Regions from separate parts of the Microcoleus harperi Pol14_C6 genome, predicted to be linked through region 2. Evidence: riboswitches for the same ligand, from Rfam matches in the RefSeq annotation. Region 2 holds a riboswitch; each other region holds the start of a gene.
The links. A riboswitch is a leader RNA that binds a small molecule or an ion and turns the genes downstream of it on or off. The one in region 2 is predicted to bind cobalamin.
Positions count from the first base shown of each region.

Region 1: linked by a shared signal. The riboswitch ahead of QUA27_RS09425 (DUF1636 family protein) and the one ahead of cobG (precorrin-3B synthase) in region 2 are both predicted to bind cobalamin.
Region 3: linked by a shared signal. The riboswitch ahead of QUA27_RS13435 (energy-coupling factor ABC transporter permease) and the one ahead of cobG (precorrin-3B synthase) in region 2 are both predicted to bind cobalamin.
Region 4: linked by a shared signal. The riboswitch ahead of QUA27_RS13410 (hypothetical protein) and the one ahead of cobG (precorrin-3B synthase) in region 2 are both predicted to bind cobalamin.

Region 1 is NZ_JAUBQN010000009.1:27,231-32,155, forward strand. It holds gene QUA27_RS09415 (CobW family GTP-binding protein) at 1-552, opposite strand, end outside; gene cobW (cobalamin biosynthesis protein CobW) at 735-1,769, opposite strand; gene QUA27_RS09425 (DUF1636 family protein) at 2,137-2,547, opposite strand; cobalamin riboswitch at 2,570-2,716, opposite strand; gene QUA27_RS09430 (serine/threonine protein kinase) at 2,851-4,830, shown strand.
Region 2 is NZ_JAUBQN010000041.1:1,470-6,394, forward strand. It holds gene cobG (precorrin-3B synthase) at 137-1,654, opposite strand; adenosylcobalamin-variant (AdoCbl-variant) riboswitch at 1,663-1,742, opposite strand; gene psbA (photosystem II reaction center subunit D1) at 1,952-3,034, shown strand; gene QUA27_RS22350 (element excision factor XisI family protein) at 3,436-3,717, opposite strand; gene QUA27_RS22355 (GUN4 domain-containing protein) at 3,757-4,260, opposite strand; gene gltB (glutamate synthase large subunit) at 4,409-4,925, opposite strand, start outside.
Region 3 is NZ_JAUBQN010000016.1:76,975-81,899, reverse strand. It holds gene QUA27_RS13445 (FAD-dependent oxidoreductase) at 450-2,030, opposite strand; gene QUA27_RS13440 (Uma2 family endonuclease) at 2,273-2,992, opposite strand; cobalamin riboswitch at 3,167-3,313, shown strand; gene QUA27_RS13435 (energy-coupling factor ABC transporter permease) at 3,375-4,094, shown strand; gene QUA27_RS13430 (energy-coupling factor ABC transporter substrate-binding protein) at 4,098-4,430, shown strand; gene cbiQ (cobalt ECF transporter T component CbiQ) at 4,427-4,925, shown strand, end outside.
Region 4 is NZ_JAUBQN010000016.1:70,312-75,236, forward strand. It holds gene QUA27_RS13400 (energy-coupling factor ABC transporter ATP-binding protein) at 70-918, opposite strand; gene QUA27_RS13405 (SAM-dependent methyltransferase) at 1,259-2,125, opposite strand; gene QUA27_RS13410 (hypothetical protein) at 2,145-2,585, opposite strand; cobalamin riboswitch at 2,742-2,886, opposite strand; gene QUA27_RS13415 (ABC transporter substrate-binding protein) at 3,296-4,708, opposite strand.

The sequences.
Region 1 (4,925 bases), on a different contig from region 2:
TTTGGTCATTGCATTCATGGTGCGAATTCGCTTTTCTAATTCTGCCAATTCTTCGTCAGTCACTAAATCAGTTTTATTGAGCAAAACTACATCAGCGAAGGCAATTTGTTCTTGAGCTTCGTCGGCGTCCCAGTGCTGCCAGATGTGCTTGGCATCGACTACGGTGACAACTGCATCTAGCAGTAATTTTTCCCGCATATCTTCGTCTACAAAAAAGGTTTGAATTACGGGTGCGGGGTCGGCTAAACCTGTGGTTTCGATGACTATGTGGTCAAATTTGTCTCGCCGCTTCATCAAGTTGCCGATAATCCGAATTAAATCGCCTCTGACTGTACAGCAAATGCAGCCGTTGTTCATCTCGAAAATTTCTTCGTCGGCATCTATTATGAGTTGGTTGTCGATGCCTACTTCGCCGAATTCGTTGACGATGACTGCAACTTTTTTGCCGTGTTCCTGTGTTAAAATGCGGTTCAGTAGCGTAGTTTTGCCTGCGCCGAGATAACCCGTGAGAACGGTAACAGGAACTGATTCGATCGCCCCAGCAGTCACCATACTTGACCTCGATTATTTTACAATGATAACCATTATCGCTATTTTACACCCGACCTGCTGGAAACGCCCACAATATTAAAGAATGTTAATAAATTGTTGGTGAGAGCTTGGAGGAGCGAGTTTTACCAATAATATTTGCTGCAATTCAAAATATCGATCGACCCGCCCCTCTCAGATGACAATTAATTGTTAATCATAGCTGCAATTCGATCGCGCTCTAACTCTCGACCGATCAGGACTAATTTGGTTTGACGCAGCTCCGAAGGTTGCCAAGGGCGATCGTAAAAATATTCTATCCGCGAACCCACACCTTGCAACACCATCCTCATCGGTTTCTTGGGAACCGCCACAAACCCTTTAATCCGATAGATTTCTTCCTGCTGCATCAAGGATTGCAGTTTTTTCACCAATGCTTCAGGTTCAAATTCGCGATCGGCAATAAAGTAAGTTGAGTTAATATCATCATCGTGTTCGTGTTCCTCCTCAGCATCGTGGTGACTCGGGCGAGACTCCAAATCATCCTCAACCGCCGCATTAAATCCCATGAGAACATCAGGGTTAATTTCGCCACCTTTGCAGGGCACAATTTTCACACTCGGACGCAACTCTTGCTGCAACCAGCTTTGGACTTTGGTGTGAGTTTCCACATCTACGCGATCGACTTTCGTTAAAAGTACCATATCGGCACAGGCTAACTGGTCTTCAAACAATTCCTCGATCGGAGTTTCGTGATCCAAACTATCATCAGCCTGTCGCTGTGCCATCAAAGCATCAATATCACCGACAAAAGTACCGCTAGCAACAGCTTCGCAATCGACAACAGCAACAACACCGTCTACAGTAGCACCCGTGCGAATTTCCGGCCAGCGAAAAGCTTGAATTAAAGGTTTAGGAAGTGCGAGACCAGAAGTTTCTATTACAATACAATCAATTTTTTCTCTGCGCTTCAACAATTCCTGCATAGTCGGCAAGAATTCCTCTTGAACAGTGCAGCAAAGACAACCATTTGTTAGTTCTACAATATTGCTGTTGACATCTTCTTCTTCGTCGCAAACTTGACAATCGCGCAGCAATTCTCCGTCAATTCCGATTTCGCCAAATTCGTTAACCAGAACAGCAATGCGGCGACCTTGATTATTTTGCAATAAGTGGCGAATTAAAGTAGTTTTGCCGCTACCAAGAAAACCAGTGATGACAGTAACAGGAATTTTGTGCATTGATAATTTTGTGCTTATTTGATGGTGGGATATCTCGTTCCCAAGCTCTGCCGGGGAATGCCGATCTAGAGGCTCTGCCTCGCTGGAATAAAGGAGCGCTTTTAATACGAAGCAGATCCTCTGAGTATGCGTTACCAGGCCGAGATCGTAGGTAACAACTTAAGACTGAAACCTACAATAAAAGTCGCTTTTTGGCAAAGTCTAGATCCCCCTAAATCCCCCTTAAGAAGGGGGAATTTGAGAATATTTCTTGTCCCCCCCTTGTTAAGGGGGGTTAGGGGGATCTAGATTTAGATAAAAACAACAGAGACGATCGGTTTGACGTTAAGTTGTCACCAATGGGCAGAGCATGGTAACGAGAAAGGTTCTAATTTGCCAGCGGTGGAATCTTTGCTAAAACGCCTTTTTTCAGAGCTTGAGGACGCTCAGACCAAGGCAACAAACCGTCCGGCTTAGCATAGTATTGACCCGCGCATTCGAGTACCGCCTCGATGCTTTCCGCCTCATTTGCTGGTAAATCGCCAAACAGATAAGTGTACTTTCCGACAGCAGCAAAAGACACCGCACAAGAGTGACTGCAAGCACTCATGCACTCAACTTCTTGAATTTCAAATTTATCGGAAAACTCCCAATCTTTAGCGAGTTCGGACAAATTTTCCATGAATTGTTGACCGCCGCTTTTGCCTTCGCGCTTGCCGTTTTTCCAAACACTAGCGCAAGCAGTGCAAACAAACAAATTGTGCTTTGTGCGTACAGTCGCATTAATTCCATCCATCATCCGTACCTCGCAGATGCGTTCAAAAGTGAGTTAGATATCGGCGGGCATTCTGACTTTAGAAACAACAAGCGTTTCATTACAGTTGCGGGACAGCGCCGGACTTGCACCGAACTTTCCCCGTTTCCTCTAGCGACTGCTCCCCGCTAGAACCGATCGCGAAATCACATCATACCGCACTTGCCGCCTTTTTTCAAAAAAGTTATGTTTGTAGGAGCGATCGTTTCGTTCGTAGTAAGGACTTTAGTCCTTATAAGATAACGGCTTCAGCACTAAAGTCCTTACTACCAACCATAGTAATTACCTATGAACGCTTTTCCTGACTTTTCCCAACATGGCTATCAAATAAGTCGCGAACTCGGATACAACAGTTTGGGCGGCCGCGTTACCTATCTCGCCACAAAAATTAACACAAAAAAATCCGTTGTAATTAAGCAATTTCAATTTGCCCAATTAGGTGCTAGCTGGGAAGAATACGCAGCTTACGAACAAGAAATTAAAGTTTTGCAAAATCTGGATTTTCCGGGCATTCCCCGCTATCTCGATTCTTTTCAAACTGACAGCGGTTTCTGCATGGTGCAGGAATACAAAAATGCCGAATCTGCTGTCGCCCGGACTTTTGCGCCGCCGGATATCAAGCAAATTGCGATCGCCACTTTAGAGATTTTAGTTTACCTGCAAGCTCAGAAACCACCGATAATTCACCGCGACATCAAACCGGAAAACTTGTTAATCGACGAACAGTTAAATGTTTACTTAGTAGACTTCGGTTTTGCGCGGTTAGGAGGTGGAAATATCGCCGCCAGCAGCGTTGTCAAAGGTACGATGGGATTTATGCCACCGGAGCAAATGTTCAACCGGGAATTAAGCAAAGCCTCGGATCTTTACGGCTTGGGGATAACGCTGATTTGTTTGTTAACTGGGACAAAATCTGCGGATGTCGGTAATTTAATTGATGCTAATTATAGCATTCATTTTCGGCATTTAGTACCGCCGTTGCAGCAAGGTTGGATGAATTGGTTGGAAAGAATGGTAGCGCCGAGAATTCAAGATAGATATCAGTCGGCGGCTCATGCTTTAACTGCACTAGAATCTTTGGATGTCAGCAACTTGCCAAAAGTGAGAATTGAGCGCGATCAACTGAAATTTACTGCTACTGAATATGGAGAAATTATCATACGGGCGATCGCCATTAGCAACCCAATTCCCGATACAATTTTAACAGGAAGATGGGAAGTCGCGCCGCATCCGAACGATCCGCCGCACACGCCTTACGACCATTCTTGGATTTCTTTTGAACCGCCATCATTTGAAAGCAATGAATTGGAGTGTCAGATTGCGGTAGATACGAGCAAATTGCTGGCCAGCCAAACTTATCAACGCCAGATTGTACTGCGCGCTAATTCTGAACCAAATACTTATCAAGTTGCAATTCAAGTTAAAACTGCGCGCCTTCCCGAATCCAAACCAACACTATCTTTGTCTAAAAAGAGACTGCTTTTCATGGTGGTGTTTGTTTTCGCCGGTTGGCTGTTGGGTTGCGAAATCCATCCACTGTTTTTATCGATGTTTTTAATTTCTCCGCTTGTTAATGGATTTATAGCAGCGGAAATAACGCTATATGCTGAAGTAAAGGGAACTGAAATCAATTGGTTTGGAGCCGTTTTCGGAGCGAGCTTTGGAATTACAGCTATGTCGATATTAACAAGCGCTTTTGCCTCAGTTTTCGAGATTAATTTGGGCGATAATCTGAGTAAAATCATCCCTTTATTAGTTTGCTTGGTGGCATCAGCTTTAGTTGGTGCTGCGGCCGGTAGTGTTGCCAGTAGTTGGACTTTGACACTCTGGGCATTTGCAGCTTCGGGACTGACTTTTATATCTTCGCTTGCCCTGGGATTAAATTTTGGGATGACACAACCTTTAGGGATTAGTATTTACTTGATACTTCTACTTTTATTTAGTTCCTTTTGTTGGTTGGTAGTTTATACTTTAGCTAAACCTGGAATTTCCGATCGCATTAAAAAAGGTTGTTTGAAGCAAGATGCTGTGACACTCGCCTTTCTCACGGCTGGATTTTGCATCAGCTTAGGAACCGCATTGCAACTGTTTTTTAAATTGGCAACTAATATGGATTCGGTTGAAATCATGGAACTTTTACTTGTCGGAGGAATTACGATCGCTCCCGTCGCCCTCACTGCTATTCCCTTACTCAATCTGATAGTTTTTAAAAGAAATCAAATTATTGCCAACTATCGAAAATCCCAACCCCATTTAATCAAACCGTAAAAACTTGTTCGTAGTAGGGACTTTAGTCCTTAAAGACTGAAGTCCTTACTACAAACCTTTTTTGGACTGAAGTCCTTACTACAAACCTTTTTTGG
Region 2 (4,925 bases):
GAATTTTGTGGGATTTGTGAAATAGATTTTTTGAATGAACCGCGAAGGCGTGAAGGGCGCGAGGGAAGAAATCTCAAGAGAGATAGAAAGAGAAATGCTTAAAATTTGTCTTTTTTTATGGGATATTTTTTCACTTTCAATTCCTATTTTCGGTGCTCAACAACTCCTGCAATTGGTCGATCGCCTGGCGATCGACAAACTCACCCAATGACTCCACAGGCTCCCGAAACCGCTGATACACCCGCAACATTCGCTCGATCGCACCGGGCATCTCGATCGCACTCACCGCCTGAAAAATTTGTCGTCCGAAGGGCAAATCTTTTCTACCCGCATAAATGTCGTAACCTTCGATCGTCTCGTCTCCTCGCTCAATCTGAATTCCCACCAGCGTGATATCAATTGGCTGGTGCTGGGCGCAGGACTTTTCGCAACCGCTGAAATGAATGTTAATCGGCAGGTCGATCGTCAATTTTTGCGCTAAATCCCTCACCATTGCTAGGGCGTGACTTTGAGTATCTGTCGCCGCCGACGCACAGCCGCTGCTGCCGGCACAAGCCACCAAGCACGAATCTAGGCGAGTCGCCGACGAGTGCAATCCCAAATCTGCCACTTGCTGTTTTACCTCAAAAAGCTGGGAGTTGGGGATATCAGAAATTAGCAGATTTTGCCACGGCGTAAGTCTCAGGGTACCGCTGGCTAGATTTTGGGCTAAACTTGCCAAATTCCGCAGTTGCTTTGATTCTAGCCTACCGAAAGGCAGTGCAATTCCCATGTAGGAGAAACCGGACTGTCGTTGAGGATGAATGCCGAGATGTCGGTGATGGGGGAGGGATTTTTCAGATGAGGCATCTTGGCTGTTTTTGGGAAAGGTGCAAGATGTGAATTGCCATAAAAATGGTAAATTCTGCTGTACCCTTTCTAGATAACTTTCAGCGCCCCAATCTGCCAGCAGGTGACGCAAACGCGGTTTTTTGCCATCAATTCGAGGTCTTATTTTGGTATATTCAAGATAGGTGCTAGCAAGGGCGGCTAATACTGAAATACATTGCGATTCTGGGATTAAAATTCCTGTATCGCTGTTTAAATGCAGCCGAAAAACGATTCCTGATTGGGTTGAACGACCGCATGCAGCTAATAAAATATCGTTGCGTAAAGCCTGGATCGAAACCGATTCCCCGCCGTCGAAGCCAATACTGAACTTAGGCGAAAGTTTCGACAACTCGGAATGTGTTTGCAGGTAATCATCCCAAGCTTTGACTAGCGGCCGAGTATCCAGTAACTGCTGGCGATCGATCCCTGCTGTCGGACTTGCCATAATATTGCGAATCGGGTCAACTTCAACGCGGCGAGACGCTATCCCCAATTCCTGCAAGCGGTTCCAGACTTCCGGGGCTATTTCCGAGTTCACTTCTCGGATTTGCAAATTTGCCCGATTTGTCACTTGCAAACAGCCGGTACTGTATTGAGCGGCCAAATCGGCGATAGTCCGACACTGCTGCGCGTTTAAAATTCCCCCCGGAATCCGCATTCTCGATAAAACTCCGTCTCGGGCTTGGGAACCGTAAAATAAACCCGGACAAGTCGGCAAATCAGTCAAAGCTAACAAATAATCTCCTCCCCGTGCTACGCAGGGAATCCAAAAGTAAACGCCCACAAAGCGCCCCCGAAATCGGCATTCTGACTTTTACAGTTGCGGCACAGCGCCGGAATTGCACCGGACTTTCCCGCTTTCAGGTTTTAGAAAGGTATCACGAGCTGACCCACAGAAAGCAAAACCCTCAACTTTCTTAACAAAACCCCTGACGATCGCCCATCTCTCTGGTTTCATCAGCTTTCCTAATATCAGTCATCAGTTTAACTGTCGCTCAACCCCTTTACAAACCTTAACAACACCGTTAATAATATAAACATCATCCGAACATTGACAACCAAATACAGCAATCATAAAACCATGACAACAACCTTACAGCAGCGCGAAAGCGCCAACGTCTGGGAACGCTTCTGCGAGTGGGTCACAAGCACCGACAACCGCATTTATGTAGGTTGGTTCGGAGTCTTGATGATTCCTACCTTGCTCAGCGCCACCATCTGCTACATCATCGCCTTCATCGCTGCCCCTCCAGTGGACATCGACGGCATCCGCGAACCAGTAGCAGGTTCCTTGATGTACGGCAACAACATCATCACAGGTGCAGTTGTTCCTTCATCCAACGCCATCGGCTTGCACTTCTACCCAATCTGGGAAGCAGCTTCCCTCGATGAGTGGTTGTACAACGGCGGCCCTTACCAATTGGTAATTTTCCACTTCCTGATCGGTGTATTTTGCTACATGGGTCGTGAATGGGAACTGTCCTACCGCTTAGGTATGCGTCCTTGGATCTGCGTCGCTTACTCTGCACCAGTTGCAGCAGCAACCGCAGTATTCTTGATCTACCCAATTGGTCAAGGTTCGTTCTCTGACGGTATGCCTTTGGGTATCTCCGGCACATTCAACTTCATGATCGTGTTCCAAGCTGAGCACAACATCCTGATGCACCCGTTCCACATGTTGGGAGTTGCTGGTGTCTTCGGTGGTAGCTTGTTCTCCGCCATGCACGGTTCTTTGGTAACATCTTCCTTGGTTCGTGAAACAACCGAAACCGAATCGCAAAACTACGGTTACAAATTCGGTCAAGAAGAAGAAACCTACAACATCGTCGCAGCCCACGGCTACTTCGGTCGTTTGATTTTCCAATACGCTTCATTCAACAACAGCCGTTCCTTGCACTTCTTGTTAGGTGCATGGCCAGTAGTCGGCATCTGGTTTACCGCTTTGGGTATCTCCACGATGGCTTTCAACTTGAACGGTTTCAACTTCAACCAATCGATTATCGACTCTCAAGGTCGTGTCATCAATACTTGGGCTGATGTGATCAACCGCGCTAACTTGGGTATGGAAGTAATGCACGAGCGCAACGCTCACAACTTCCCGCTTGACTTGGCTGCAAGTGAAGTCACTCCTGTAGCTTTGGTTGCTCCTTCTATCAATGGCTAAGTTTTAGTCTGAGATAACAAAAAGCGCTCCTAGAAATAGGGGCGCTTTTTGTTTTGGGAAAAAAGAGTTTTACTGGGGGGATGGGAAGTATCGCAGTCGCTAAGGCAGTTAGGACGCTTGACCTAAGACATCTTCAATTACCAGAACGTAAACAATCAAACTGTTGCAGTTGTTGGCGGGTTCGACTCTTTAACCAAGACTCTTCTTGGCTCAATCTTGTTTAGCTAGAGGAGAATATGGTGGTAAGTACACTAATGTTTCAAAAAAATTTTGTTCAATAAATAACCATCAATAGCTGTGCGATCGAGCTTTTTAATTTTCCCATCCCTGAAGTGCTACGAAGCTACTGCAAAATCTGTGTACTGCCGCATCCCAGGCTCGTGAAATGCCAAAACAATATCTTACTTGGGAACTCCAGCGCGCACCAAATCCGTTGCAATCCCATCTTCTGTCCAGTCTTCCTCAATCCAGAATTTGCGATCGCGAATCCGAACGTAAACAGTGATATCGGTAGTGCGCTCGCCCTTTGGCCAGCCCAGGTTCATCCAGATGTAATGACCGTTTTGTTCGTTTGTAATCAAGAATGTCTCAATGTCTTGTTGAGAAGGGCGATTATTGCACAATTCTATATACTCGGTCAAAATACGCTTGATTAGTTTGGGATATTCGATTAGTTGATCTATTGCACAATTTTCTCTACTTCTGTATTTACGATAATTATTTTATAGATGACAAGCAGATAGTTTGGAATCTAACCAATGCAATCCCAATCCCCAGCTATTTCCACCAGGGACGATGACTCTTCTATGTCCTAACCAATATACAAAAGTATGGGGAAGATGACCAAGGGGAGCGCGGAGTTCATAGGTCATTCTACTATTAAATGAATCCCATTTAACGTATTCGCAGAATTTGTCATAATCTTTGCCCGCTTGTTGCCAAATAGACCTTTGTACTGAAAATCCGAAACGCTCATTTGAGTATTTTACCCAAAGTTGGTTAATTGTTTGGAGGTCTGTACAAGGAAAGTTTACCCAATCTGAATGCCATAAATAGCCTAATTTTTCACAGCACGCTACCCAAAGTATAATTTGTTTAGTTTCGCAATCAGCTTCTTTAAACTTGCCCTCTGCTAAAAAATTGCGTAATTGAGTGTAATCAGCTCCGCTTTCTGACGCTAGATTAAGAAATTGGTTGTCATAATTTAAAGATTGAAAATCACTCATGGTCAGCGCCCAAGATATTTTGAATATGAGATTATTTGACTTGATCCATATGAATTTGCTTCGCGCCCGCTTCGAGAAACCCATGCTTGAGTTAATTATAGTTTTGTAGGGTGCGTTAGGCCGTAGCCGTAACGCACCCATCCTAACCCTAGCTGCCGCCAATCCGAGCAACATCGCGAGCGTTTTCTTCAAACGCAGCCGTCAGCGCATCATCACCGCTTAAACCCGATGCGATCGCCCTTTCAATAGCTTGCAACACCCGCTTATAATCCCTCGGCATCACCTTCACAAACACCGGCACCATCGAGTCCCAATTTGCCAGAACCTTCGATGCTTTCGCACTTCCAGTCAAATCAAAGTGAGTCTGAATTAACTGCCGCAAATCGCTAATTTCCTCAACATCCTCCAACTTTTCCAAATCCACCATCGACATATTGCAGCGAGTAGCAAAATCGCCCGCTTCATCCAAAATGTAAGCAACACCGCCACTCATACCCGCTGCAAAATTGCGCCCGGTTTCACCCAAAACTACAACTTTGCCGCCAGTCATGTACTCGCAACCGTGATCGCCCACACCTTCAACTACTGCATTCACGCCGGAGTTACGCACCCCAAAACGTTCGCCCGCCATCCCTCGGATGAAAACCTCGCCGGATGTCGCGCCG
Region 3 (4,925 bases), on a different contig from region 2:
CACCCCACAAAAATTGGATGTTTTTTTCACAGACAATTTAAATGCCGCAACAGTTTAGTGCCGCGCAGCACAATAATTCGGTGCAGGCGATCGAGCTATTGTATAATTTCTAGTAAAATCACCGTTATAGGTTTGTAGTGACGACGGAAGTGATCACAATTTTAGGACGATTAAAGTCGTTACTACAAACCAACATAATGGTTGTCATTCGAGAGACCATAATACTAATAGCAATTTCACTCATTTTTTGCTAAAAACTTTTGGCTTGATTTTCGTTCCACCTGCCCAATTTACTACTGCATTGTTTATTGAAATTACTATTATATCGTTTCCAGTTGTATCGGTATTTTTCAGAGGTTCAAACAATCCGTTGTCCCGAAATCATAATTTTAGTCAACAATCCACAATCAACAGTCAACAATTCCGCAGGACTGCAACCGGAATTTATATTACGCAATAGCATCCGAACTGGCAAGAGTCTCGAATTGCGCCAATAACATTGCCTCACCATTATTTGGAGTTCCAAAAATTTTAGGTAACTGACCTGTTTGGGCGAGAACTTGCCTCACTTCTCGGTTAGATACATCGGCTAGATTTTTGTTATTTAGAATGGCATTAACCGCAGCGATACCCACACCTTGACCAACTGCGGCGTTGAATTCCACAATTCGGCCGACAGAACAGGCAAACCCTTCAAATCCAGAACACGGACTGACCACTGCCAAGTTAGGAACGTTTTTAATTAATGCGTGGCGGATGCCAATATTAAAGATAGGGTGTTTAAAGCTCAGACTTTTAAACCATCCTAGACTGTTTGCTTTCTCGCCAATACCCGGGATGCCTCCGCGTACATCAAAATGATAGCTAAATGTTGCCAGGGCTTCATTAGCAGGTACGCCACCTAACAGCATTTTTGCGCCGGTTAAAGGTTCTACAACTCCCGTCACATTGCCAGCGTGTCTGATATAAACTTCTGACGAATAAGTAACAGAAGTAGCCCCCAAACTCTTCAGCCAAGTTGTAACAAATAACATCTCTCTTTGCATATTAGCCGTGGGTTTGCTGCCGCTTCTCGCTAAGGCTTCCGCTTCGCTGCTGGTGACGCCAAATAAAAGCGCATTCCACGAAAGTCTGTCATTTGGAAGCATGGCTATATTTCCCTCATCTAAAATTATGCCAGTTTCAGGAAAAGATAGTTTTATTCCTCTAAAGGAGTGGTAGGCTACAGACAGAGCCGGCGAGCGAACATCGATGTAATCGTTACCCGCCCACAGAGTTTTGAGATTTCCTTGGGTGTCGAGCATTTCCCGCCGCAGTTCTTGTGCTAGTTTGACATCCTTGTCGGCAGCGTAGAGCAAAAATTTTTGACTTTCTGAATCGGCCAGGTTTGTGAAGCGTTTTAGATAAATATAATCGAATTCTTTCAGTGCTCTTGCACTGAGTCCTTGGGTTTCAAAAACGAGGGTGACTGGAAGTTCTGAGTTAGGCAGACCAAATGTTTCAAATCCCTTCAGCTTTCTTACACCGGCAGCTTGAGCTAATTCGGCATTGACAGTGGCATCAATAAATTGCTTGCCGGCATAAACTACGCCTTTAGAGGTGGTTATACTGGCAATTTTTTGACCTTCTTTACTGACTGATTGAATTTCTACTTTGCTGAGGAGATCTGCGCCAGCTTGTACGAGCATTTCTTTCAGCACTGCACTGGCTTTGCGGGGGTCAAGTGCAATTGCCTTAACGCCGGATTTTTGTAAAAATTCTTTATAGATTGTCGCCGGTGAACCAAAGATATCTAACTTTAAAGATTGTTGAAGTTCTTCACTAATCTGACTTCTATCTAAATAAGCAAGGCCACCTCTTACCAAATGCCCGCCAATTCCTTCTTGCAAGCTTCCTTTAGACATCAGCAGAATTCGCGGATAACGCTTTGTGCGGCGAAGATATTCTCTGGAGGCCGAGATAACAGCTAGAACTCCTGGAACTTCATCACCAAAACAGATGATATCGTAAGAACGCAGATCCATGACCATTATTTAATAACCTCTCCTGATTTTCATCTTTTCGAGCGGGATCTCAATGTTTGCCGTCAAACTCTCTGTTTTTCCCAACTCTAGCTCGCTCTTTCCTGATTTTTGCGATAAATATTCACATATTCCTGGATGCAGAAACCGGGTTTTTTCCTGAAAATCTTTCGTTGAGGACGATCGATCTCGGTTGAAAAACCCGGTTTCTGAGCGTCTAGAGTCGGTCAGTCTGGTACTCTTGATTGCCATCAGGTCATATTATCAGGATCTATCCCCAACTCCCGCAATCGCTGAGCTAGTCGATCGGAACGTTCAGCTAATCGATCGGCGCGCTGGGATTCCTGTTGGGCGCGCTGCGCTGATTCTTTCACCTGTTCTTCAGGAGTCAGATAACGTTTTCCCTCGGCATCATACCAATACAACCACTCCCTTGTCACCCCAGAATAACTTCCCCTTTCACAACCAATTCCTAAACCAATTTCAGGCATCCAAACTGGATTTCCTGGCTGTAATTCATACTTTCCATTGACTAACTTGTGTACTTCTAAACGGGGTTTACGACGGCGGCGGGAAGAATAAATGACGTAATAAAGTACGCCTAAAGCTTGATATTCCTCCAATTTTGTGCTGTATTCCTTGCGATAAGTTGGGGAAACAACTTCTAGCACAAAAGTCGGCAGAACATTTTCATCCCACAACACGTAACTGGGACGCAATTCTTCATCATAAAACCTTTCTACACCTAAACTCAAGAAAGCATCGGGCACAATGGCAGGTTTATCCGGGTGATAATAGATACCCATATCTATGCCAAAAAACCAGTCCATGCGTTCTGACCAAAGTATGAGCAATATGGCTTTTAACAACCCTGGTATTAGCTCTTGCAGTTCGTTATCCACAGGCGTTTCATCCGAGTCGGGTAGTTCATCGGCGGAGGGCAAGTTCCTCGGCAAGTTGTACTGTAACATTGCGGCTTTCCTCAAAACTCACTAATATTATACCGTTGATTTGTTGAGGGATAGTATTTATTGAACGAACCGCCAAGACGCGAAGGAAAAGAAGAGAATATGATAGGTAATTTTGACTTAGGTAATCTGAATAAATTTTTGTAAAATATTTGCTGAGACTTACGCGATCGACTAAACTATGTCTAACGAGTCGGTTCTAATGGGGAGCAGCCGTTAGAGGAAACGGGGAAAGTTCGGTGCAAGTCCGGCGCTGTCCCGCAACTGTAATGAGAGTCATGTCGCTTTCTGAGTCAGGATGCCCGCCGATGTGTTAATTTACATAGTCTCATCTGCGAGGTTCAGCGTGAAGACCAGAAATCGGAAATTGGTCAGCTTGGGATTGATGGCTGGCTTGAGTTGTTATATTGTCCTGGCATCGGCAACGCCCGCCGCAGCTATGCACATTTCGGAAGGTTTTTTGCCGGTGCAATGGGCTGCGTTTTGGTGGATGGTGGCGTTGCCTTTTTTTGCCTTTGGGTTGCGTTCAATTACTCGCATTACAAAAGAACACCCGGAACTTAAACTATTGCTTGCGTTGGCGGGTGCGTTTACTTTTGTGCTTTCTGCTTTAAAAATTCCCTCGGTAACGGGCAGTTGTTCTCACCCGACGGGTACCGGTTTGGGGGCAATTTTGTTCGGCCCTTCGGTGATGGCTGTACTGGGGGCTTTAGTTTTGTTGTTTCAAACGTTACTGTTAGCGCATGGTGGCTTGACAACGCTGGGAGCGAATATGTTTTCGATGGCGATTGTCGGCCCTTTCGCTGCGTATTTTATCTATCGATTGCTGTTGCGAACTGGTAGCCAGCGGGCGGCAATTTTTTGTGCTGCGGCTTTGGCCGATTTGCTGACTTATGTGACGACTTCGATTCAATTAGCGTTAGCTTTTCCGGCAGCCAGCGGCGGTTTTATGGCTTCGTTTCTCAAGTTTGCGGGCATCTTTGCTATCACTCAAGTACCCCTAGCTATCAGTGAGGGATTGCTGACTCTATTGGTCTGGAATTGGCTGCATTCTTACGGGAAGCCGGAGTTAGAAACTTTGAAATTATTAAGACAGGAGTCATAAGCCGTGAGTCAAAAAACTACAAACAATCACCAATCTACTTCGCGGCAAAATTGGCTTTTGGCTGGCGCTGTGATTGTTCTGGCAGCGTTTCCTCTCGTTTTTGTGCGGGGTGAATATGGCGGTGCCGATGACCAAGCTAAGAAAGCAATTACCGAAATTAAACCGGGTTATAAACCTTGGTTCAATCACTTGTTTGAGCCGGCTAGCGGAGAAATTTCAAGTCTATTGTTTGCGTCTCAAGCGGCGATGGGGGCTGGCGTAGTTGGGTACGTCATTGGGTTGTATAAAGGCCGATCGCAATCTCGGCAGCAGTCTGATAATAAATCGTCGGAATGAACCATCAGATTGATAGTCTGGCTTATACAAATCGCTTGCGGGGGTTGCCGCCATCTCACAAGTTATCCTTTGCGATCGCCCTGTTAATTCTGTCTCTAGTTTCTGGGGCGATCGTCCAATTGTCGATCGCCCTTTGGTTGGGCGTCTGGATCGTCGTCTATGCGGGTATTCCGGGAAAACTGTATTTGCGGTTGCTGTCGCTACCGTTGATGTTTTTGCTGACAAGTTTGCCTGCTTTGGCGCTAGGTGCGGTTGCGGGCGATCGTATCCCTGCAATTGGGTGGGATATTTGGCAAGGTTGGGGCATTAGCATCAGCACTTTTTATCTGTATGTGAGCCGCACCGGCATATACCAAGTGAGCTTGCTATTTGCCCGCGCCTTCGCATCGACAAGCTGTATGTATTTCATCCTCTTGACGGTTCCATTTACCGAAATCTTGCAAATTCTCAGACAATTACGCTGTCCAGAGTTGGTCACAGAACTGCTATTACTAA
Region 4 (4,925 bases), on a different contig from region 2:
GTAAATTCCAGCGAAAAGGTAATTCATACCGTGAATCAGCAACGCCAATTATCAATTGTCTAAGTCTCCTTAAAGCAGCCGACGTGCTTGTAAAATTTGTTGTTGCCATTGCTCGAAAGCGGGGATTTTTGAGCGATCGTCTGTTGGAAACATCGCCCTTATTTGCTCCATCAGCTCGATCGCCAGCGGTACGCCAAGCTGCAATTGTTCCAAGACATCCCGCTGAGCAAAAACGGTTTCCGGTGTTCCTTCTAAAATCAATTTTCCCCGATCCATTACAAACACCCAATCAGCCCAGCGGTAGATGAAATCGAGGTCGTGACTTGCTAAAAGGATAGTGGTTCCGGCGCTGTGAATTTGTTGAAGTAAACCGATCAGTTGTCGGGTGTGACGCGGATCGAGATAGGCGGTAGGTTCATCTAGCAGCAGCAGTTTGGGCTTGAGAACCATGATATCGGCGATGGAAACCCGCTTTTTCTGGCCCAAACTGAGATTGTGAATTGGTTCGCGGGCGAGTTCGCTTAGATCGAATTGCTCGATCGCCTGCTGTACCTTTTGAGCAATTTCGGATTCTGTCAAGCCTAAATTGTACAATCCATAGGAAATATCTTCTTCTACCGTCGAAGCTACTAATTGATGTTCAGGATTTTGAAATACGAGTCCGATTTGTTGGCGCAGTTGGATCAAAGATTTGCGATCGTAGCGAAAGGGTTCACCTTGCCAGCTAATGATTCCCTGTTGCGGTTGATACAAGCCATTTGCTAACAGAAAAAAGGTAGTTTTGCCACAGCCATTTTGACCGATCAGCCCGCATCGTTTCCCGGCGGGGACTTTGAGGTTTAAATCATGAATTGCCGATCGAGAACCGCAGGGGTAGGAGTAGGAAGTGCGATCGAATTCGAGAATCCATTGAGACATATTTGTTATTTGTTATTTGTTATTTTTTAAGCTAATACGCATTTAAATTGCATGGTAAAATAAATTTTCCTTCTTGTGGGGTGGGCATCTTGCCCGCCCTCAAACAATTTAAATGCACAACAGCTTATAGCCTTGTTCCCAGGCAGAGCCTGGGAATAAATACCCGGAGGCTCTGCCTCCAATTACTGCTTACCAATGAATGATTACCGATTACCGATTACCGATTTCCATTGTATAGCAATCCTTGCAGGAGTCGTCAACTTTTTACCCCACCCCAACCCTCCCCTTATCAAGGGGAGGGAGTAAGAAATTCACAAATGATTTAGGATTGCTATTTGTGTCAGCCTCGATCTGATTTTGACAACTGCCAAAGTTGCATTTCATAACAGAGATGCTGCTCAAAAAGTTGGCCTGCTTCCAACCCTTCAACCACCAACTTCTTGAACCAGCGGCGAAATATCCAGCGCAGGAATTTGTGGACGGGCGGAACTGTTATCGCAATTAAATCTGCAACATACATCATCGTATTCAGTCCATACCTGCGGAAAGTATCGACATACAAATCGATAGTAGGCAAAATATGAGCGGAAATATCCTCACTTTTTACTAAAGTGAATCCAGCCTGCTTTAATGCTGCATGAAGTTCTGTAACCACATGACAATTAGAGAACATTCCCTCTTTATAATTAGCATCAGATCGCAGCATATCGGCCAGCAGCACGTAGCCACCCTGATTGAGGATTTTGGCGGCACCGTTAGCAATATCAACAGCCGACATATATTGGCTACTTTCGCTAAACAGAATAAGATCGTAGAAATGGGTTGCTTTGAAGTCTTCAAACCTCGTGAGGTGGAAGATTGCCCGATCGCCCGTACACTTAAGAAAGCGCTGCTGTTGAAACGGATCGGGTGCGAGCCCTTCCACTGCAAAACCTCGATCGAGCAAATAAGCCGCATTTCCGCCAATCCCGCAGCCCACATCGAGTATGGTATGAGTGCCTTTGGGGATCGCATCCAACAGTTTTACAGTATAAGCTTGCTGAGCCAGGCGCAATCGTGCGATCGTTAGTTCGTCAGCGGGCACAGGTAGGGTTTCCCAATAGCCGTAGTGAAGGTAGGGCGAATCTGTCAGGCCCAAATAGTAATTAAGCGCTGCATTTTGGTAGCGAGTTACTTTGGAAATTTCGATGGATTTTGGCTGCGACATTCGGAAAATTTAGTAAGTTTTAGGATTTCGGGCAGAGTTGAAATTCTTCCCAGCGCTTGCATACTTGTTCATAGCACTCAACAGGAGAAATTGCCAAGTTTTGCAACAAATTGATATCAATCTGACCGTTGGCGATCGACAAAAATATAATTGCTTCCTTGGGTTCGTAGCCAGCAATGATTTGGAGCAAATTTGAAACAGTGTTTTCCTCTATTTCTAGTTGTTGCAAATAAAGGGTTGCCTCCAAGTCGGAAATAAATTGCAGATCGTACTTGATAGTATCTACGCTCCAATTCACATAGCCGTTAATGGGAGTATTGATTTTGCAAGCAACCAAGCCCCGTCCTCGATTCAAAAAGCCATTCCAAGCAGTATGTCCTATCGACAAAATATTCTGATGAATAAACAAGTTTTGCCAGTAGCCAAAACTACCCTGCCAAACACTATCTTCGATTCGCATTTCTTTTCCATTAAAATAATATACGCTTCAGAACGCAGAGCGAATTACATCAGCGTTCATCTGTGTTTATCTGCTGATATCTGCGGTTAAAAAAGCCCAATCCAATAATTAAAAAAATAATAAACTCACCATCATCCATACCTCGCAGATGAAAAACAACAGGTAAACAAATCGGCGGGCATCCTGACTCAGAGATCCAACGCTCTCATTACAGTTGCGGGACAGCGCCGGATTCGCACCGAACTTTCCCCCTTGCGTCTGATGGCTGTTCTCCATCAGAGCCGATCAATATACGGGGATGTTACCACTATTTGGGATATTTGACAAAAAAGCGATCGGACATCTGCAATAATTCTTGTGGGGAGTAGGGGTTAGGCATCCTGCCGGTCCAAGACTTCCTTTTCAAGTCTATATTGTGATTCGGTGTGTCGCCAGTCATCAGAACAATTTTTCCATTGAGAAATTCATGCCGATCCTGAGAATTTACTTCAGCTTATAGATATTTTTCAGCCGTGTAGGTTGTGGTTTCAACGGGCGCGCTCATATACAACGCTCTCCTTTAATTTTCCCATTTTCTTTTATTTTAAGAATCATGTTAATTAAACATAAAATTCTCTTTTAATCATGCTAAGAAACAGGCAAGATGCCTGTGCCACAAAAAGTTAATTTGATTGTGAAGTTGGCATCCTGCCCGATCGCACTTAACGAACTTACCGCAGCGGGACAAAGTTATAGCCAGTGCTTCCTCCTTGTTTAACTTGCACTAAAATCGTCTTACCAGCCCGATCGCCCGTGGGCAAAAACTTCACATCCTCGCTCGATCCTGCAGCCGAGAAATTCGGATTTCTGAGTGCTTGTTGCAACCCTTCCCGCGTATTGCTTTGCCACAAGCCAGCGATGACAGCTTGAGTCGCGTCAAAACTCGTTGCGGTTCGCCAATTTACTACTCCTCCCCAGCGCTGACTGGCATTTTTAGGAAATGGATTGTTGGGATTAGCTTCAGGATGCCAGGGAACGGGCAAAACAAGCCCGTCCACGTCCTTTTGCCCGTCTTTTAGCGTTTGAAAGGTGTAAAGAGTTGAACTGCTGTAAAGCGCTAATTTGCCTTGATTTGCACGGGCTAGATCGATCGCGCGATCGATGCGATCTACGTGGGATGCTACCATCAATCCTTGTGCACCTTGGCTAACAGCATCCGCGATCGCAGTGTTAGGATTAAATGTCGGCGCTGACAAGTCGCAGACAATAGGAACTAATCTGCCACCTGATGCTGAAAGAGAGGCAATAAATTCATCCTTAAACGAAGCTTTGCCAGCAGCTTGAGAGTCGTAGCAGAAGGCAATATTGCTTTTGCCGACTTGTTTGACGATATACTCTGCTAAAGGAGCAGTCATCGATCGAGTATTGGGGACTGTCCGAAAAATATAGCTGCCAAAACCTGACAAATTATTCGTACTGCTGGTAGGTGTGATCATCACCAGTTTCTTTTCCTGATAAATTGGAGCGGCTGCTAAAGAGGCATTGCTGTCATTATGTCCGATTACCGCTAGAATTTTCGGGTCATTTGCTAATGCTGCTGCAACTTCTTGCGCCACTTCTGGACGGTTATTGTCATTGACAATTTCAACTTGCAAACCGGCACCGTTAATTCCTCCCCTAGTGTTGATTTCATCTTGAGCTTGGGCGACACCCCGGAGGATTTCTTGGGCGATGTTGGGGTTGCTGCCGCTCGGCACGCTGACGGCAATTTTAAGAGAAGTGCGATCGCTTACTCTCGCGTTATTCAAATAGATTACCGTTTCCGGATCGTTGCGATTTTGTTGCAGCGAACCCTGAAATTTTTGAACAGCTTCTTTGTAATCTCCTTTGGCAAAAGCTGTAACGCCTGCTTGCTTTTCGGCTGTTGTTTGCGATGTCAGCAATATCTGATTTCCTAAACTCATGCGAGTTGCGATCGCTCCCGATGCGCTCGTTGCCGGTGTAGATGTAGATGTAGGTGTATTTGAAGTTTGGCTATTCAATAAACCTGGCAGGAACTTGTATGCACCCAACCCAATTAAGCCGAGGGCAATAATAAAAAAAATGGACGGGCGGCTGTTTTTTTGGTTAGTATTTTGATACATAATTTGTGATCGATTTTTTGATAACATAATTATTCATTCAACTACTGTTCACGTCAATTCATATAATTCATTAATTACGTTCATAAAATTCATATTTGTAATACCTGTTGCAGGAAGTACGATCGCCCTTATTCAAATCCGGCCCCCTAAACTAACGAGAATACGAGAATTATCAACAATAGTCCTGGACGCGCGGGTGCTCAGAAACCAGGTTTTT